DNA from 4 places in the Sphingobacterium kitahiroshimense genome. Region 2 is predicted to be linked to each of the others. Evidence: riboswitches for the same ligand, from Rfam matches in the RefSeq annotation. Region 2 holds a riboswitch; each other region holds the start of a gene.
What was found. Region 2 has a riboswitch for S-adenosylmethionine ahead of M2265_RS01205 (O-acetylhomoserine aminocarboxypropyltransferase/cysteine synthase family protein). Riboswitches for the same ligand answer to the same signal wherever they lie in the genome.
Positions count from the first base shown of each region.

Region 1 (5,416 bases), 4.0 Mb from region 2:
AACAGTTGCATCTTTCTTGTTACGTTTAAAATGCCATAGTGCACCTGCGAATCCAATTATTAGCGGAAGGAAAAAATAGGTATTCCGAGATGGATTATGGATCATTTCATCCGATAATTTAGATTGTCCACCTACATGTAAATTGTCGATAGCCTTAATCCCTGATAACCAATTTCCTTCTGTTAAAGAACCGTGTCCCTGCTGATCATTTTGCCTTCCAACAAAGTTCCACAGGAAATAACGTGCATACATATGCCCCACTTGATAGTTAAAGAAGAATTTCAAGTTGTCAGCAAAATTTGCTTTTCTTCCTTCTTCAATACCTAAATAACCTTTATAAAAATATTGATGATAGGGTTTTTGACTGTAAATCCTTGGGAAAATGGTTTCTCTATCAAATTGATAACTTGCGGCTCTTTTTATTGAAGTATACTGGTGGTTGTCTTTTCTATAATCAATACGTTCATTGATACCTATGGGATTTGCATCAAAATATTGCCCTTTTATGAGTGGCTCTGATTCATACTGTTCTCTACTTAAATAACCCAAGAAAGAAAATACGTTTTCAGGATCATTATTATTTAAGGAAGGGTTAGCATTAGCCCTTAGCAATACCATAGTGAAAGAGCTATATCCTAATAAAATAAAACAAGTTGCCAAAATCGCTGTATTCAAAATAACTTTTCCTTTTCTTATGGAGTAATATATGCCATAAACTAATGCCGATAAGATCATTATGATAAAAACGAATATGCCCGAGCCAAATCCTAATCCAAGTGTATTGACAAAAAACAAATCAAACTTGGCAGCAAATTTAATAAGGTACTGGATTATTCCCCACAGAATAATGGCCAATATTCCTAGTCCAATAAACAATGCTTTACTAATTCCCCAAAACGTTGTACGATCAGTTTTCTTAAAATAAATAATAAGTGCTATCGCTGGAATAACTAATAGATTCAATAAATGAACTCCTATTGAAAGTCCAATAATATAAGCGATGACAATAAGCCAACGATCTGCATGCGGTTTATTTGCACGGGCTTCCCATTTTAGAATTGCCCAGAATACGACTGCTGTACATAAGGATGACATCGCATAAACTTCAGATTCTACTGCTGAATACCAGAATGTATCGGAGAAACTGTAAGCTAAAGCTCCCACCATGCCTGCTCCCATTATTTTAATCAGGTGATTTTTATCATTGGATTGATGATCAGATTGGATAATTTTTCTTGCTAATGCTGTTATGGTCCAAAACAAAAACATAACTGTCAAACCACTGCATATAGCAGAACCCACATTCATCCAAAATGCAATCTGAGCTAAATTTCCTAAAGCAAAATTTGAAAATATATTCTGCAACATTAGAAACAAAGGTGCTCCAGGCTGATGAACAATCTGAAGTTTATATGCTGATGCAATAAATTCACCAGTATCCCACCAGCTTGTTGTTCGCTCTGCTGTGATAATGAAAACGGATGTTGCTATGATGGCACATAGCCAACCTAACACGTTGTTTACTTTCTTATAATCCATGAATGATTCAGGTTTAATTGATTATTTGATAAATCAAATTAATTTTCAATTAAATATAATAAAAAGAGATTTCATTTGAGGGTGATTAACTTTTTTTAACAAAAATCGAAACGCATAAAAAAGCCTGCTATAATGTGATAGCAGGCTTTTTTATACGATATAAGTCTTAGAATAACTTTTCTACAATACTTTTAGTCGGTCCAGGATTACTCATGGTATAAAAATGTAAAACTGGCGCACCAAAGTCAATTAATTCTTTACATTGTTGTACCAACCACTCTTCTCCGACTTGTCTCACGTCTGCATTATTTTTACATCCGGATACTGCTTCACTCAATTCCTCTGGAATATCCAAATGAAAAATTTTCGGAAGCGTAATCAGTTGTTTTTTTGTTGTCAATGGTTTTAAACCTGGTATAATTGGAATATGAATATCATTTTCCCTGCACTTATTGACAAACTCTTTATATTTTTCAACATTAAAGAACATTTGTGTAACAATAAACTCAGCCCCCATCTCAACCTTCTTTTTTAACCATTTAAAATCGGTATTAAAATTTGGCGCTTCGAAGTGTTTTTCAGGATATCCTGCAACGCCAATACAAAAGTTGGTCTTTTCTGAAATCGCAATATCCTCATGTAAGTACTGTCCTTGGTTCATATCGGCAACCTGCTGTAAAAGATCTGTTGCAAATGCATGACCACCTTCTGTTGGTATGAAATCAGGATCGCCTTTTCTTGCATCACCTCTCAATACGAGCACATTGTCAATACCCAAGAAGTTCAAATCTATCAAAGCATTTTCAGTTTCCTCTTTTGTGAAACCACCACAGATAAGATGTGGTACAGCATCCACTTTATACTTATTCATAATAGCGGCACAAATTGCAACAGTCCCTGGACGTTTACGATAAGCCACACGTTCTAATAAACCGCTCTCGTGCTTCTTATACATGTAGTCTTCTCTATGATAAGTCACATCGATAAAGGGAGGCTTGAATTCCATAAGTGCATCCATTGTTTTAAAAATACTTTGGATACCTTGCCCCTTAGCTGGTGGCAACAGTTCAAAAGAAAACAAAGTTTTTCCTTTGGCATTACTGATATGATCAACGATTTTCATTAATATTTTTTAAAGTGATTTTGGTTGGCTTACATCGAAATGCACAAGTGGACTTGTTTCAACTTATCTTTCCCAGCTCTGAGTTGGGGTAGAATGTAGCACCTTATAAAATAACAGGTTGCTAAGGCTTCATTGGGTCTATTCCCTCGGCCTTTCTCTATAAGCATCGGCTAATATCGGCAATAGAAATTTATAATCAAAATAATATTAAGGTCATGCCTAAAAAAATGCCCCAATAAAACGTTTATTAAAATGGATTTCTTTAAATAAAAAAGAGTTACTGCATATAACTACAGTAACTCCTTTTTATTAATCTGTATATCGTGAAGACTTTAAATCTCCTTATATAGCTCAACCAATCCATCTGGTAAATCAACCTCTAAAACTTTATCCTCTGAATCAATTCCTAGCATAAGATCGTCATTTAATGGGAACATCAATTCTTTTCCATTAAAGTCTACTGTTGCTATAAATTGCTGAGGCATTTCCTGTACATGTTTAATCTCTCCTAATTCTCCATGAACTTCATCAATCACCAAGTATCCAATTAAATCCGTATATCTAAAATCATCAGGATCACGCTCTGGCATTTTATCATTTGGAAGGTATATTTTCTTACGCACTAAAGGTTGTGCTTTATCAATATGATCGACGTCTTCTAAATTTAAATAGGCTGTACTATTTGATTGGTATTTGATATTGTCGACAAAGTAAGGCACTAATTTTTTATTCACTTCAGCAAATAAAACATCAAAGTCTAAATCTTGATAATCTTCAAATTCAAAAAAAAGCTGAAGCTCACCTTTTAATCCACGTGTTTTGCTAATATAACCGATGTAAAAACTTTCTTCTATGGTCATGTTCTAATTTGAAAGTGCAAATTTAAAAATATAAATATATAAATACAGTACTTCGTAGGTATAGCAACTACATTCTTAAAAAAAAGCCGGATCAAAATTGAACCGGCTTTCTTGATACTGTATGAAAGAAAAATTAACCTTCAGTTTCTTCTGCAGCAGGAGCTTCAGTTTCTTCAGCAGGAGTTTCTTCTACAACTGGCGCATTTTTAGCGGCAATAGCAGCAGCTTTTTCTTCTTTTTTCTTAGCTTCAGCAGCTAATGCAATTTTCTTAGCTTCAGCTTTAGTAGTTGCTAAACCGTCTTTTTTACCAGCAGTTCTTGCATCATTAGCTTCAGTCCAAGCTACAAATTTAGCTTCAGCAGCTGCTTCATCAAATGCACCTTTTTTAACACCGCCTAATAAGTGTTTTTTGTATAAAACACCTTTATCCGAAAGGATAGTACGAGCTGTGTCAGTAGGTTGTGCACCATTATTCATCCAATCCAAAGCTTTGTCAAAATCCAAAACGATAGTCGCTGGATTTGTGTTCGGGTTGTAAGAACCAATACGTTCGATGAATTTACCATCACGTGGAGCACGTGCATCTGCTACTACTAGGTGGTAAAAAGGACGTCCTTTTTTACCATGTCTTTGCAATCTGATTTTAGTTGCCATGTTTTTGTGTTATTTATGTATTCAACATATCCCCCGTGCTACATGCAAGAGGGGACGCAAAGATACAAAGGATTATTGGAAGTTAAAAACTAAAAATAGAAGTCAACTTCCACAGAATAAGAAAGATGACAAATAAGCGTCATTATATACCATTATGGCCAAATTATTTCATGCACACCGTCTTAGTCTTACAACGAAACAAATCATAGATGCCATCTGGATGATACAAATTTATATAGGGAATTAATTTGTAATTTTGCCTTATTTCTAAAGGTTCCGTACGCATTAGCAATTTTGTCTATTCAAATTAATAAGCGTATTTTCATCCTTCCAAATCAAATTGAATTCATGTCATCGATAGCGCCATTAAAAATATTAAAAGCCTCAGCTGGTTCAGGCAAAACATTCAGCTTAACTGTCCATTACCTGACTTTATTACTTTCAAAAGAAAACAGTTATCGTGAAATATTGGCCGTCACTTTTACTAATAAGGCGACCGCTGAGATGAAGGAAAGGATCTTATCTGTTCTAAAAGGATTAGCACAAGGTGACAAAAGCCGAAAAATCGATGATTATAGACGTTTATTGTTGACCCAATTTCCATATTGGAGTACGACTTCAATTCAAGAAAAAGCACATCGTGTTTATCGTAAAATCTTACATGATTATAGCCATTTTACCATCAGTACCATTGATGGTTTTTCGCAAAAAGTGATTCGAAGCTTTACTTACGAACTCAATTTAGATGCTGCTTACAAGATTGAAATGAATACAAGTAAGGTGCGGCAGGACCTTACTGTCATGTTAAATCAACTTCTGGATCAACGCCCTGATTTATTGGAATGGATTATTGAATATGCGGAAAAGAAAATTTTAAATAATGAAAACTGGAACTATCGTCGTGAATTAACCAATCTAGCGAATGAGATATTTTCTGAAAACTTTAAAGAGTTTGACAAACACCTCCTATCGCAAGATTCGGATAAAGTGTTCAATACCTTAAATAAAGAAATTGAAAACTTTACAAAAATATTCCTAGAAGCAGTTCATGAGGAAATAAAAAGTTTTGCAAATACTTTTAAGGCATTAAATATGGATTCTGCTGACTTAAAAGGAAAAAGTAGAAATCCGATTTACTCGCTTTCTAATTCAAAGAACAACGTATTCAAACAAAGTACTTCTAAACTACAGGAGATCATTGGTAAATATGTAGAGCTCCTAGATAAGGAAGATGCATTT
Region 1 is NZ_JAOQNK010000001.1:4,305,479-4,310,894, reverse strand. It holds gene M2265_RS18800 (protein O-mannosyl-transferase family) at 1-1,539, opposite strand, end outside; gene metF (methylenetetrahydrofolate reductase [NAD(P)H]) at 1,706-2,662, opposite strand; SAM riboswitch class I at 2,723-2,828, opposite strand; gene rimM (ribosome maturation factor RimM) at 2,995-3,522, opposite strand; gene M2265_RS18785 (30S ribosomal protein S16) at 3,656-4,177, opposite strand; gene M2265_RS18780 (UvrD-helicase domain-containing protein) at 4,526-5,416, shown strand, end outside.
Region 1: linked by a shared signal. The riboswitch ahead of metF (methylenetetrahydrofolate reductase [NAD(P)H]) and the one ahead of M2265_RS01205 (O-acetylhomoserine aminocarboxypropyltransferase/cysteine synthase family protein) in region 2 are both predicted to bind S-adenosylmethionine.

Region 2 (5,416 bases):
CATGATCGGTACTGTATGATAATGCATCTGTATTTAAATGCTTCTTGTACTCATATCTGTAGTCATAACGTAGCGCTGTAATATCAGATAATACTGCCGATCCTGTAGGATGGCCACCAGCACCTTTGCCATAGAAAAATTGTTCATCTGCAAATGCCGCTTTTACAAGTACACCATTGTTTTCATTTTCAACATTGAACAAAATGTTTTCCGAACTGATAAACTTAGGAATGACATAGAGAACCACTTTATTTTGATCGATTTCTCGAGCGGTAGGGATTAATTTGATTTTGAAATTTTTCTCTTTTGCAAAACGAATATCTTGAGCCCCTAACTTATCAATACCAATATTAAACACGTCATCAGGATTTACATTGATACCATAAGCATGAGCAGCTACGATTGTTAATTTGTATTTAGGGTCAAAACCACCGACATCTAATGTAGGATCAGTTTCAGCAAAACCTAGGTCCTGCGCTTCTTTTAACGCATCTCCATAAGGTTGATTTTCGTTGAAGACTTTAGACAATATAAAATTAGAGGAGCCATTAAAAATACCGGTCACGGCATGTAATAATTCATTATCATAATACTCTTCTAAATTGCGGATAATTGGAATACTTCCGCATACTGCACCTTCATATAGTAGACTTGTTCCGTATTCTTGTTGTATTGCCGCTAACTCTTCTAAATGCGTGGCAATCATTTTCTTATTTGCAGAAACAACGTTTTTTCCAGATTTTAATGCACGAACAGTCAGTGCGTAAGCCGCATCAGCATCATCGATCAATTCTACTACGGTATTGATTTCAGAGTCACCAAGAATAGCCTCAGCATCTGTTGTGAATAATTCAGCAGGTAATGATCTTTTTTTGTCAGCGTTCTTGATGACAAATTTTTTAATTTCTAAATTTAAGTTTTTAGTCTTGATAATGTCGTACAATCCTTGTCCTACAACTCCGAATCCAAACATTCCAATCGTTAATTTCTTACTCATATTCGTTTTTACGCTTTTATATAATATTGCTATCTGAAATTATTTTATTTTATCGAAGGCCTGCTGTAAATCTGCTTTGATATCGTCAATATGTTCGATACCTACAGATAAGCGTAACAATCCTACAAACACACCTGCTGCTTTTTGAGCTTCTTCGCTCAGTTGTTGATGTGTAGTCGCCGCAGGGTGTATGATTAATGACTTCGTATCACCCACATTTGCGAGATGACTTATTAGCTCTAAGCTATCGATAAAAGCATCGGCTTTTGTCACGTCACCTTTTATTTGGAATGAAAGAACAGCACCATATCCATTTTTTAAATATTTTTGCGCATTTGCAAAGCTAGGAGAGCTTTTTAACCCTGGATAATTCACTTTTTCCACTTGCGGATGGGCTTCTAACCATTTCGCAATTTCTAATGTGTTGTCTACATGACGCTGAACACGAAGCGATAATGTTTCTAGGCCCTGGATTAATTGGAATGAATTGAAGGGTGAAATAGCTGGTCCAAAATCACGTAGTCCTTCAACACGTGCGCGGATTGCAAATTGAATGTTTCCAAATGGGCCATTAACGCCAAAAACATCTGAAAAAACTAATCCATGGTATCCTTCTGAAGGTTCAGAAAACTGTTTGAATTTACCATTTCCCCAGTTGTAAGTACCACCATCTACGATGACACCACCAATACTTGTACCGTGACCACCAATCCATTTTGTTGCAGACTCTACAACTACAGAAGCGCCGTGTTCAAGAGGTTTAAATAGATATCCACCAGCTCCAAAAGTATTGTCTACGATAAGTGGTAAGTCATGTTTTCTAGCGACAGCTGCTATCTTATCAAAATCTGGGATATCGTAACTTGGGTTTCCAATTGTTTCTAAGTATAAAGCTTTTGTGTTTTCATCGATTAGTGATTCAAACTCCTCGGCGGTTGTTTCTTTAGTAAAACGTACTTCAATACCAATTCTTTTAAATGCTACTTTAAATTGATTATATGTACCACCGTATACATTACTGCTGGAAACAAAATTTTCACCAGCTTCTACGATATTATTTAATGCAATGAATTGTGCAGCCTGTCCAGAAGCGACTGCTACAGCGGCGATACCGCCTTCCAATGCAGCAATACGTTTCTCAAATACATCTGTTGTTGGATTCATCAGACGTGTATAGATGTTTCCAAATTGTTTTAAAGCAAATAAGTTCGCTCCATGTTCTGCATTTTCAAATACGTATGAACTGGTTTGGTATATAGGTACTGCACGCGCTCCAGTTGTTGGATCGGCAACTTGACCAGCATGCACTTGAAGTGTTTCGAATTTTAAATTTTTATTTGTAGACATTGTAGTTATAATTAATTAGTTGAAGATTCGTTAATATAAAATAGGGGTGAGATTGTGCACATGGATATGTACTTGAAATCAATAAATTTTAAAAAAGATTGATTAACAAGAAAACGTAAACATGTGCAAAAGCATTCGCATCTGTTTTGATGGAATATTTGTATCTGTTACGTTGGTGCTAGAATTTACCTTCTTGTTTTGTTGTAATGTTATTATCATTTGTCGTTTCATTTATATCCTCCAAAGCAATATTACTTTGGACAGGAATTGGCACCTTTTCAAACGTATTTTGAAGGTTGCCAGTGGGTCATTGAGCCAGTCTCTCGCCACTTCTTTATAAATCAAGACCTGATTAAGAGGTGTTGATTAGATGTATTTCTATTTGAACTACGTTGCAAATATATGCCTTGCTTTTTACAAACCAAAATATTTTATGCTATTTCTTAGAAAATACCTCTAATTCTACTCGTAATTGATCGTAAGCTCTCACTATTATGTAAGTATTGGTAGTTGATGGGGCAGCATTTATTTATTCCGATATGTTTATACGTCGTGGATGAAATCCATATAAGTAATTGAAAGCAATATAACTGAAGCATACGATGTTAAACAGACAACAGCAGAGCGATGATCCTGTGATCGTTTTTTTTATAAAAAGAGCATAGGAACCTTGTGAGTTCCTATGCTTTCTTCAAATTACTTTGTATGAAACAATAATTCGCCTTTGCCAGTTGGAGCAAGTGGTTTTTATTTAATAATACGTTTAATCTTATTTGATTTTTTAATCAATTTGTGTAATTGACTGTAATTTTCATCTTGGATGGCATCTTTTAAAGCCTGCAGCTGCTTGATGTTTTCCTCTAAGACTTCGAGTACATTAACTCTGTTCTGTTTAAAAATAGGTGTCCACATATCCGGTGAGCTTTTTGCTAAGCGTACCGTTGATTCAAAACCAGATCCTGCCAATTCAAATATCCGGCCCTGCGATTTCTCTTTCTCTAAAACAGTTAGAGCAAGAGCAAAAGAAGTCAGGTGGGAAATATGCGAAACATAAGCTGTATGTGTATCATGCTCTTCTGCAGTCATAAATGATGTCCGCATTTCCAGTTGTTCAGTAATGGAATCTGCTAATTCGAAAGCATCTTCATCAGATTTGAATGCCTCAACGTAAACCATCATTTTATCTTTGAACAAGTTTGGTAGTGCCGCTTCTGGGCCTGAATATTCAGTACCTGCCATAGGATGAGCAGCAACATAACGACCACGATTGGCATGTTCAGCGATTAATTGTAAGATATTAAGCTTAGTAGAACCCATGTCAATAATAACTTGATCCGTCACTAAATCTAATATTTTGGGAGCTAATGTGATAATAGCATCAACGGGAGCCGTTAAAATAATCACTTTACATTTTTCTAGAGCTTCCTCCAATGTTGCTTTCTGATCAATGAATCCAATTTGCAATGCTTTTGTTAAATTAGCATCACTTTTGTCAACACCAAATACCTGATCACAAAATTTCTTTTCTTTTAGTTTCATGGCGACGGAGCCACCAATTAACCCGACGCCAATAATGGCTATATTCATCATTTTATTTCAATCTTAATTCGTTCCTTTTGCTTCTTTTATTCTAGCAATTGCTTCATTTAACACTTCAGCTGAGGCACATAAACTTATTCTAATATAGGCGTTTCCTGCACTTCCGAATATACCCCCGGGAGTAATAAAGACACGTGATAGATCTAACACCTCATCACTTAACGTGTAGCCTGATTCGTAATTATCTGGAATTTTGGCCCACACAAATAAACCGACCTGATTCTTTTTATATGTACAACCCAACAGGTTCATGATTTCGAAAACCAACTGTCTTCTTTCGTGATAGATTGCATTTAAATCTTGATACCATGTTTGATCCAACTGCAATGCCTTGGCCGCTGCTAATTGAGCTGGTAAGAACATTCCCGAATCCATGTTGCTTTTAAAACGTAATACTTCATTGATTCGCGCCTCTGCACCCACTAACATACCGATTCGCCATCCTGCCATATTGGAGGATTTGCTTAATGAATTAAGTTCCAAGGCAACATCTTTCGCTCCTTCAATAGACATAATGCTTTTAGGTCTGTCTGTTAAGATAAAGCTATAAGGATTGTCATGACAGATTAAAATGTGGTTAGCCTTTGCAAAAGCAATCAGCTCATGATAAAATGCTTCATTTGCACTAGAACCAGTAGGCATATGTGGATAATTGATCCACATTAATTTAACTTTTGACAAGTCGCTTTCAGAAAGCTTTTTAAGATTAGGTAACCAATCCGTTTCTTCAGATAAATCATACGTGATTGCGGACGCTCCACTTAGTCGCACTGCGGCGGCATAAGCAGGATATCCTGGGTTTGGTATTAATACGTGATCACCTTCTTGCAAATAAGTCATGCAAATATGAACAATGCCCTCCTTAGAACCTATTAAAGGTAAAATCTCTGTATTTGGATTGAATGTTGCCTGATAATAGCGTTGATACCAATCTGCAATAGCTTGCCTCAAAACAGGTGAACCTTTATAGTTTTGATAGCCATGTACATTGGTTTTAGCCGCTTCTGTCGTCAAGGTCTGAATAACTTCAGGGTGAGGAGGTAAGTCGGGGCTTCCGATGCCTAAATTAATCACGCGAGCACCTGCTTTATTGAGCTCATCAATCTCTCTTAATTTTTTTGAGAAATAATATTCTTCGGTTTGTTGCAACCTTTTGGCAACTTCTATTTGCATTATGTTCTGGTATTTTACAATTTACAAGGACTAAATTAGGCTTTTTCTATTAAAATACTAGTATAATGTCGTTTAAATTGGTGTTTATTGAATTAAATTTTTAATATCATCCAAGTGCAAGATTTCATTCCTTTAAAGTATTCCTTATATATTGCGCGTAATTTTAGTATTTTTGCTACCTTAATATCATAAATGAAAACATACTTTAGATTACTTTCTTTTGCCAAACCCATTGAGAAATATGCTATTCCGTATATTATCTTTACATTAATTACAGTTGTATTCAGTACGTTAAACTTG
Region 2 is NZ_JAOQNK010000001.1:271,270-276,685, forward strand. It holds gene M2265_RS01200 (homoserine dehydrogenase) at 1-997, opposite strand, end outside; gene M2265_RS01205 (O-acetylhomoserine aminocarboxypropyltransferase/cysteine synthase family protein) at 1,037-2,344, opposite strand; SAM riboswitch class I at 2,573-2,687, opposite strand; gene M2265_RS01210 (prephenate dehydrogenase) at 3,092-3,934, opposite strand; gene M2265_RS01215 (pyridoxal phosphate-dependent aminotransferase) at 3,947-5,116, opposite strand; gene M2265_RS01220 (ABC transporter ATP-binding protein) at 5,309-5,416, shown strand, end outside.

Region 3 (5,416 bases), 3.0 Mb from region 2:
CATTTAGCTTTATATCCATTACGTTTGAGTGGAGAGTCATGACGATGCATCAGGCTATCGGGTAAAAACTCTAATTTATATAAAGGTTGAACAGGCTTATTCTCAAGTTTAGAATTGCCACTGTCTCCTAAAGGGATAGCATTCTTAAAAGAATTTGGTATCGGAGCTGCATCGTCAATGTCAGTTTTTTTGTGTTGCATATGATAATGAACATTTGGATCTGTCGGAATCTTTAACACCGGAGTATTAGACTTGTAGCGACTTCCTCTCATATTCAAATCTGCACCCTCCCTATCTATTGGCAGACTATTCGATTTTACTACATTAAAACGTTCATCCGAATTGGGCTCCAATTTTAAATCAAAATTTTTCGATCCGTATTTATTACCCTCTGTACCAAACTTAGCACTTGATGTATCTCTGGATACACTATATGCATGTGTTGCAAAAAATGAAATACAGAAACAAACTAAACTTAATATCTTTTTCATATCGAGTATTTTTATAAAATATTTATCTAAAATAAAGCTTAATCCTTCATAATGAAACATTAAGCTTGTTAAACATTGTTAAAAGCAATTAAATCAAATAAAGCATCCCTATATTTGTAACAAATGAAGAAAAGTAGCATAGTTTTAATTATTAGCTTGATGACCCTAGCATTACTGGGAGTGGCAGCTATGCAATTTTATTTTATCAGAGAATCCTATCGTCAAAAATCACAATTGTTTGACGAATCGGTCAATGCTTCCTTAACGGCAGTCGCAGGTAAAATAGAACGTCGGGAGGTAATTGATTTTGCAAAAGTGCAACAGCAAACCAATATCAAAAAATATCAATTTGAGCAGGAGAAGCAAAGGCATCTTGCTGAACAATTGAAAATGCAAAGAGATCTGGAAAACTTAAGAGCTGATCAATATGCCATAAAAGAAAAATTTAAAGAAGCTGAAGATCAACTAAAAGAAACATTTCCTAGTGTTGTATCTATTGAAAATTCATTTTATGAGACTTACATCAATAGAAAAAGTAAAGAAAATGTATTAAGCATTGACGTCATCAAATACAACAGTCCTGATCATGTCATAAAAGAATATGTAGAAATTGGAGCAACCAAATTTCTACCAAAAGAAAATGCAAAAGATGATAGTGCAAGATTCGTTATACCAACAATAGATCCTATCTTAAAGCAAGCAATTGAGTATAAAATTGCGACTTTACCTCCAAGATTCAATAAACAGATTGCTAAGAAAATAGTAGATCTTGAAAATAAGTTGGAAAATATGAGCGGTCAGAATTTGATTGGAACTGGTAAAAATGTATTTGATACTATCGCAGCTATTGGCGGGAAAAGAAGCGGTCTTATTGAAGATGTTGCTATTGGAATGGAGCTATCCAAACGCCCATTTAGAGAGCGCTTAAATATTAATCTCATTCAAAACTTATTAAAAGAGGAACTTGCAGAAAGAGATATCAATTATCCTTTTAATATTGAAGTTCGCGATAGCAGTAATATCGTTTTCAGTGTACAAACCATCGATAATATTATTAAACCAAATAAAATAACTCGTTATTCAACAGCTCTATTTAAAGGAGATATTGGTTCTCCTCCAGGAAGATTAAGCGTTTATTTTCCTAGAAAAAGTACTATCATTGTTGATAATATGAGTTATCTATTGCTCCCTACAATAGCTTTGCTTTTCCTATTAATTGGCTGTTTTGCATATACCCTATTAATCATATTCAAACAGAAAAAAGTTTCAGAGATGAAAACTGATTTTATCAACAATATGACGCACGAATTTAAAACACCTGTTGCTACAATTATGATAGCTAGTGAATCCTTGCGAGATCCAGAGATCATATCTGATGAGCGTAGAGTAAAGCGTCTTGCAAATATTATATATGATGAAAATGTGAGATTAGGTAACCATATCGAACGAGTATTAGATATTGCCCGTCTGGAAAAAGAAACATTAAAGTTAGAAAAAACACCTATTCACATTAATGATCTGCTTTCAGCAGTATTAGACAGCATGCAACTTCAAATACAAAAAGTAGGTGGCAAATTTGAACATCACTTTGATGCACAAAATGATATTGTAGTAGGAGATGAACTTCATTTGTCAAATGTATTTTTCAACTTGGTAGATAATGCTATAAAATACAGTAAAGATAATCCACACATAATTGTGAAAACCAAAAATACAAAAGAAAGTATTCAAATTACAATTATTGATAATGGGATTGGAATGGCAAAAGATCATTTATTAAAAATATTTGATCAATTTTATCGCATTCCTACAGGAAATGTCCACAACGTAAAAGGTTTTGGATTGGGACTATCATATGTTTATGATATTATTAAAAGAATGAATGGTAAAATTCAAGTAAAAAGCGATAAAGATAAGGGAACGCAGTTTGACATTCTATTACCCATAAAAAATTAAATTTAAAACGATATTAATTTCGTATATTATCATCAATATTCGAACAAAACCATAAGAATATGCAGAAGATACTATTAGCAGAAGACGATCCAAACTTAGGAGATTTATTAAAAGATTATTTAGAGCTTAAAGGGAAATTTGATGTCACCTTATGTACAGATGGTGAAGAAGCTGTCAATCAATTTCGCAAGAGCAGTTATGATCTTTGCATTTTAGACGTCATGATGCCCAAGAAAGATGGCTTTACAGTAGGCCGAGAAATCAGGAAAATAAATACAACAACCCCCATCATATTTGCTACTGCAAAAGGTATGATGGAAGATAAAACAGAAGCATTTGAACTTGGTGGCGATGATTATATCACAAAACCATTTCGAGTGGAAGAATTACTCCTTCGCATAAATGCATTGCTTAAGCGTGTTGTAAGAGAGAAAGATGATCAGGTTGTAAGCGATAAATTTGAGATTGGAGAGTACTTCTTCGATTATACAAGTCAACAAATTGCGCATAAAGGTGTGCAACAAAAACTATCAACGAAAGAAGCGGAATTATTACGTCTACTTTGTCTAAAAAAGAATGATGTACTGACTCGAGAAGAAGCCCTTTTAAAAATTTGGCATGATGACAATTACTTTACAGGCCGGAGTATGGACGTTTTCTTAAGCAAATTGAGAAAATACCTACGAGATGATCCCAAAGTTGAAATTGTCAATGTACATGGAAAAGGCTATAAATTATTGGTTAGCTAATACACAATTACTAGAATAATAAAGAGATGTTAAAAACATCTCTTTTTGTTTATCTTGCAACAATGAAACTATCGATTCCATTTTTTTTAATCCTTTCAATCTTTTGCTCTTCTACATCGCTTTATGCGCAAAAAGATACTTTACAAAATGATAATCAAGATTTTGAAACCAATGCTAAGCCAATAAATTATAAGCAATTAATAGTTCCTGCGGCTTTAATGACTTACGGAGTAATCTCATTAAATAGCCCATACCTCAAACATAAGGATCAACAAATAAACAATTCAATTAATAATGATCCGTCCAAAACCTTTAAACTTGATAATGTTAGTGTTTTCATTCCTTCTGCAGCGGTCTTTGGGCTTGACTTACTCGGAATACCAAGTAAGCACAATTTAAAACAACGCTTAGTGGTAAGTTCGATTGCCCATGCAATCACCTTATCAGCAGTATATACCATAAAAAAAACGACACCTACTTGGAGACCCGATCGCGCAGATCAAGAATCTTTTCCTTCAGGACATACTGCTGTACCTTTTACCGGTGCAGAAATTCTATGGCAAGAATATAAAGATCAATCCATTTGGTATGGTATTGCAGGCTATACAATTGCGGCGGGAACAGGTTACCTGAGAATGTATAATCATAAACATTGGTTTTCTGACGTCGCCATGGGAGCTGGTATTGGTATTATGGGAACAAAAATTGCATACTGGCTCTTACCATTATTTGATAAACACTTGCAATCAAAAAAAACAAGTTACCTAACGATGGCAATACCATTTTACAATGGAAAACAAATTGGTTTGTCTGCTAATTTCCAATTTTAAACCTTGGTTTATTATCATTTTTATATAAAAGTTACAAAATATTTGTTTTTATAAAACTAATTCCGATATTTACAGCGCTTATAGAGAAAGGCAGAGGGAATAGACCCAATGAAGCCTTAGCAACCTGTCGATTGACAAGGTGCTACATTCTACCCCATCAAAAAGTGGGAATGATAAGCTAGACACAAAATATATCTTGTGCCCTCCTCTCTAAAAGCAATCAAAAAATTTAGTAAATAGATTCAAGAATTTTTGATCGTTTTTTATTTCGAATAAAAAAATCCTTCTAATTTCTTGCTTCGTTAAGGTTGAACAAATAAAATAATTTTATATTTATGTTACTAACGAACAACTTAGGTTACCCACGTGTAGGTGCCTTCCGCGAGTTGAAAAAGGCCAATGAAGCATATTGGGCTAAAAAAATCAGCGCGCAAGAATTATTGCAGGCTGGACTGAAAATCCGTGAAGGCAACTGGAAAACTCAAAAAGATGCTGGCATCGATTTGATTCCTTCCAATGATTTTTCATTTTATGACCAAGTTTTAGACTTGACATTAACTGTAGGTGCAATCCCTGCACAATATCAATCACTTTTAAATAACGAAGATAAAGGATACAATTTGGACCTTTACTTTGCAATGGCGCGTGGTTTCCAGCAAGATGGCGTTGACGTAACGGCAATGGAAATGACAAAATGGTTTGATACCAACTACCATTACATCGTACCTGAATTCGTGAAAAATCAAGAATTCAAATTGACTTCAGAGAAATTCTTAAATGAATATAATGAAGCAAAATCTTTAGGTATTGAAACGAAGCCTGTGTTAATTGGCCCGATCTCATACTTATTATTAGGTAAAGAAAAAGAATCTGGTTTCAACCGTATCGATTTAATCGATAAGTTGGTTCCTGTATATGAAGAAATCTTAACTAAATTGGCTACCGCTGGTGCAAAATATGTACAAATTGATGAGCCATTTTTAGCTTTAGATATTGATGATGCAACACGTGCTCTATACACTCGTGTATTTACTAAATTAGCTGCTGCTGCTAAAGACATCAAAATTATTGTAACGACTTATTTCGAGGCTTTACGTGACAACGAAGAAACAGCTCTAAACTTACCAGTTTACGCAGTTCATGTTGATTTAGTAAGAGGTGAAAACCAACTCGACACTATATTAGCCAAAGTTCCGGCTTCATTAACACTTTCTTTGGGTGTAGTTGAAGGTCGCAACATTTGGAAAAATGATTACGTAAAATCTTTAGCACAAATCAAAAAAGCTGTTGATGCTTTAGGCAAAGACCGTGTATTAGTAGGACCTTCGAGTTCATTATTACACGTACCTTTCGATTTAGACAATGAAGATAATGAAGAGTCATTGCCTAA
Region 3 is NZ_JAOQNK010000001.1:3,274,213-3,279,628, forward strand. It holds gene M2265_RS14540 (hypothetical protein) at 1-491, opposite strand, end outside; gene M2265_RS14545 (sensor histidine kinase) at 615-2,447, shown strand; gene M2265_RS14550 (response regulator transcription factor) at 2,507-3,196, shown strand; gene M2265_RS14555 (phosphatase PAP2 family protein) at 3,223-4,026, shown strand; SAM riboswitch class I at 4,102-4,206, shown strand; gene metE (5-methyltetrahydropteroyltriglutamate--homocysteine S-methyltransferase) at 4,362-5,416, shown strand, end outside.
Region 3: linked by a shared signal. The riboswitch ahead of metE (5-methyltetrahydropteroyltriglutamate--homocysteine S-methyltransferase) and the one ahead of M2265_RS01205 (O-acetylhomoserine aminocarboxypropyltransferase/cysteine synthase family protein) in region 2 are both predicted to bind S-adenosylmethionine.

Region 4 (5,416 bases), 2.5 Mb from region 2:
ATCTCTGTAGCTCTTGTGAATTTTGTTGATGTTACGATCAACTGATTGGCTACCTGTCCCACAATTCCTGTGATATCAAAATTTCCTTCAGAGATTTGTTTAATCGATGCTAAAGATTTGTTTTTTAAATTAGTAGGAACAGTCAGTTCGAAAAGTTGTACGGTACCTTTGGATGGTGCCACAAAATAAATCTTACGATTGTCCTTGCTCCATATGAAAGAGTTTACTGTGCCGTCCCAATGTGCAGTAAGATTTAAACGCTGAGATGATGCTTTATCGAAAATAATGATATCATTTTTATCGGCTTCGTAACCATCTTTTTTCATACTTAGCCAAGTTAACTTAGTTCCATCTGGACTGTAAGTCGGGTTGGTATCATAGCCATTCATACCCTCAGTCAGATTTGTTGTTTGCTTAGAAGTAAGATCATAGCGGTAGATATCCGTATTTGTACTCACGGCATACGCTGTTCCAAACCTTTTTTTACTGACATATAGCACAGCTTTACTATCTGGTGTCCATTCAAAATCTTCAGAACCGCCAAATGGCATTTGAGGGCTATAGAAAGGCTCATCCTGCAATAAATCAATTGCTTCGCCAATCTTACCGTTGTTATAGCTGGCTACAAATGGATGATTGAATTTTCCATTATTGAACGTGTCCCAATGACGGTAGTCAAGATTGTCAAAAACATAAGCGTCAGATTTTGGTAAATCAGGATATTTGTCGGTACTGTGATATTTTTTGATTAAAACTGCTTTGCTAAATAAAATATATTGACCATTTGGAGAGAGTTTTACATTTTCTAGATCAGTTTCGCTGTGTGTCAATTGTATAGCTTCACCTTTATATCTATTCTTTTTCCAAAGTTGCCCTTTGAACAAGTAAATGATATCGCCATTTTCTGTAATCTGTACAACAGACTCGCCGCCCTTTTCACTTGTTAGAGGAGCTGTGTTACCTGTTTCTAGGGATAATGTGTAAAGGTTTTTTTCCGAACTGTTTGTTTCTATAGCATAATTAGAGACACCATATATTAAAGTTTTTCCATCTGTTGAAATTCCTTCTCCAGAAACTCGGCCTAATTTCCAAAGTGTCTGCGGATCTAATGGTGCTTTTGTGGTGTTTTCCATATTAAGAACCATTTTGGTTTCTTTGTTTTCCTGAGCTATTGATGCCGAAGCGCATAATAAAATGGAAAGCGTTATTAAAGATTTTTTTTTCATAAAGAATACGAATATGAACAGGCAAGATACAAAATCTAAGATCATTTAACATATTAAATAAAGTATTGGAGAAAGAAAACAAGGTGAAGGAATTGTTCAGAATGACGCGATATCACTTTGTGTTAAACTATTGAAGGGAATTGGAGAAATTATAAAATACTATCTTAACGCATTAAAAAAAGCATACCATTGATATTAGTGACTGAAAATTATATAGAATTAGTTGGATAAAAAAAGCTTCACTCAGTGCTCAAAAAGGAAGGGCTATTTAACCTTTTTAGCGCTGAGTGAATACGCAATTTTAAAGCTGTCTTTGCTCTTATTGGAGAATCGGGATAAGCGTATTTTCCTCTAATCTTACTGCGACATACTTTACGGAAGTAAAACCATCTTCTCTAGAAATGATGTTGGAAAGATCTAGCCCTCTTTTAGAAAAAGTACTTATGAGCGCAGTGCGGAATGTAGATTTGGAAGAACCCCAACCTTTTTCCGATACCGTATCATTGTTGAGCTGTATCAGTTCGTTGATTGAATAATAACTGAATTTTTCCAGTAAATGTTGATAAAGATTTGGTGTTGACATACAATTTAAAAATTTAAAGGATTAAACCATAAACTGTATCCAGATATTTTTGGTCGAAACCCATATTAATTTACCACCGCGGTTATGTAACTCGGTTGGTATTGCAACGTGCAATTCTGAATACTCTACAAATTTAGTAGATTTTATTTTGTTTCAAAATTTATTTTAAAATAATTAATTCATGATGAGAATTTTATGAATGATGTCGATCCGATTATTATTTCTTTATGGCAGCAATTATAATAAATATTGGCCTTCTCATCTCGTCTTTCATTTCCGGATAAATTTTTAAAACTTCCTCTGAAGGTTTGGATTCCGATATTTGTTGAATATCAAAATTAGATTTAATAACTGTGTTGATGATAGTTTCTAAATTTCGATGGTATTTAGTTACCTCGTGTCCAAGAAATCGAGTGTTTCTTTGACCTTCTTCCTGATAATTGTCCATCGGCCAATGCAGACGATTTCCATTTTCATCCTTAAACCAATCCTGTTCAGCTCTTGAAGTAAAAGCAGGGTGCTCCATTGAAAAGACAAAACTTCCTCCTTTTTTAAGAATTTGATTTATTTTCATAAAAACACTGCTTAAATCTTTTAGGTAATGGAATGCAAGTGAACTAATAACGACATCAAATTCTTCATAGTCAAAATTAATATCCTCGATGGCCATTTTTTTATATTCAATTTCAAAGTTTTTGGAATGCTCTTTTGCTTTATCAATCATTTTTTGAGATAAGTCAATTCCAATTACATTTTTAGCCCCTTTTTGCTTAGCATAAATACTGTGCCATCCATATCCGCAACCTAGATCAAGTACTTTCTTATTCTGGAAATCGGGTAACATTCTCTGTAAAACATGCCATTCTCCAGCAGCATTTAAACCATCTATAGAACGTTGTATCTTTCCATAGTTTTCAAAGAAGCTAGGATCATCATATTTGTTTTGCTTCATCTTATTATTCGCTGTTTTGATATGAGATCAAAATTACTGCCAATATCAGTTTGTGGAAAACTTCCATTTTAACAATTCCAAAAATATAGATTTTTTATGTCGTGGCGCTTTTTCGTGTTTCTGCATATCTTAATATATGCAGGTTTTGGGCATTAACTAATGCATATTTCAGGGTGTTAAGAAGTTATTGATCAAGATAATTAATTGTTATATATCGATTATTTAGTTTTTTGTTAAGGTTAGTATTGTCTAAAGTCGTTTAAAAAAAGGATAAAATCAGTTACTGGATATGATATTTTCGCGACTTCGTTAGAATATCAACAATTTCAAAACAGTGCTGGGTCTGATAAAAAATTGTATTGAGTTGAAGTAAGGTCCCATATAGAGTACGAAAGTAATTTTGTAGTCATTATAACGATAGATTGAGATAACTAGCAATATGGATCTGCTTATATATTTCTTCTAGAATTGTTATAATATATTAGAGGTATTATACAGTAATTATACAGGGTTAATAGAGGTAAAACTGTGTAAAACCACTATTTATCCTAATTGAAACTTGTTTAAAATCACTTTAATTATTAAATTAGAACTTCATGAGATACAAACGCAGTCATAACAGCTTTATATCTTAACCAATTTCCAACATAAATAAACCATTATGGCAATATTAAAAGCAGGAGTAAACGGACCATTTTCGGGTAAAGTGGGAAGTATTGTTGGCTATGAATTAAATGATCAAACCATTATTCGTTCTCTACCCGCAGTGGTAAAAAGAGCCCCTAGCAAGTTGACCATCATTAACCGGATGCGTATGAAAGTGGTATCCAAATTTCTAAGTCATCTTAAAGCACCGATCGCGTTTGGTTATAAAAATCTTGCACCAAAAGGTAGCCGTGTCGGAACTTTTCAGACGGCTCAGTCCTATCTACTCAACAATGCCTTAGATTATGATGCCGAAAATATGCCCTATGTTAATCCTGAAAAAGTGCTGGTGTTTAGAGGTGATATGGTTCCGCCACTGCTCATTAATGTGGAACGTAGGGACAATAGTTTGTATATTGAATGGAATACTGATGCCTGTAAGGGTTATCCTGCGGCAGTCGCTGTGCTGGCATATGTGATTGAAAAGTCGTGTATTTTGAATGAAGGAACAGCCATCTCAACAGAGGGTAAAATGGTATGGGAACATACACAATTTTCAAATGATGAGGAGCAGGTGCATATCTATGTCGGTTTCTACGATATGCTTCATGATAAATTCTCAGATTCTGTATATGGAGGATGCGTATAAAAAGTATTCTTTATTTTGTCTATTTTTTGAAATAGGATAAGACAACCAAATTTTTTAGCCTAACTCCAGACAATATTAAAATAAGCACGAATCTATAAGCATACAACACTGACTATACAATCACCCTAGCGATACACAACAAATAGCCTGCAAGCACACAAGAGCGACACTAGGATGAGCCTAGAATCACACAAAGTCGATTATACTTCCATGATACATGTGCACAACGATGCCCCTTTCTATGGCCTCGCTATGCACATGTCATAGACAGCAAATGAGCAATTAGGTTTATCCGACCGCTATAGATGGAAATAGAAACAATAATCCATTTCATTATATTGCTTTTCTTTTAAGGAGTATCAAGATATATGTTAAATATATCTTGATACCTTCTGTTGCCAATCTCATCGTTTATCGTATTGATACCAATTGATCTTTGTGGATATGCGCATTAAAATTGCCAATATGATAAATATACCTATTGTACCCACTATCAGTGAATAATCACGTAATTGCATTAAGATAAATATGAAACTATAGAAAATGGAAAGTATTCCAGAAAAGATAAGTGCAGACCTGCTATCATTGGTAATAGATTTAATGAATGAAGCGATAAGAATAATAGTAGCTAATGCGGCTAGTAGGTAAGCGAGGTTGAAACCGAGATGCTCACTAATGGAAAGAAGCAGGGAGTAAAAGAGTACCATAGCAAAACCAATCAGCATATACTGTATAAGATGTATGCGTTGTTTTTTTATAATTTCTGTGAAGAACAGTGCCGCAAATGTTAGAATAATAATCAAAATTCCATATTTGGCTACACGGGTAGTTTTTTGATAATTATTGACTTCCTCTAAGAAGTTGATTTGAATCATATCTTTTTCTGTCGCTATACTGCTCTCAGTGGTAGTGGTAGGTTCGACAGTACTGCTATATCCTTCACTGACGGCATTACTGATTTCATAATTGTTTTTAATTTCATACAGTTTCTCTGCATCACCAACCCATTGTTGCGAAAATTTACGGTTGAAACTTGGAATATTCCAGGTTGCCTCAAAATTGTTCCCTGTTATATTTCGGTCATCGGCTAAAACGGCACCGTTAAAACTTGGATTAGCCCAATTTCCCTGGGTATGGATCTTAGTCTGTTTTGCCAATGGAAGGAAGTTAATGGATTGCGAACCTCTTACATTAAATTTAATCTGAAAATTACCTAAGGTTGTTTTTGTTTGAGTAAGATCGATGGCTGCAATCATGTTATTCTCAAAAGGATTTAGAGCAGACATATTAGGTTCGAAGTCAATTTTCGTTTGATTGAAAACCAAACTTGGAGATGCTCCAAGCCCTTTAAGATCACTTAA
Region 4 is NZ_JAOQNK010000001.1:2,746,081-2,751,496, reverse strand. It holds gene M2265_RS12300 (alpha/beta hydrolase family protein) at 1-1,226, opposite strand, end outside; gene M2265_RS12295 (hypothetical protein) at 1,546-1,809, opposite strand; SAM-I-IV-variant riboswitch at 1,845-1,938, opposite strand; gene M2265_RS12290 (class I SAM-dependent methyltransferase) at 2,027-2,761, opposite strand; gene M2265_RS12285 (DUF6266 family protein) at 3,423-4,055, shown strand; gene creD (cell envelope integrity protein CreD) at 4,460-5,416, opposite strand, start outside.
Region 4: linked by a shared signal. The riboswitch ahead of M2265_RS12295 (hypothetical protein) and the one ahead of M2265_RS01205 (O-acetylhomoserine aminocarboxypropyltransferase/cysteine synthase family protein) in region 2 are both predicted to bind S-adenosylmethionine.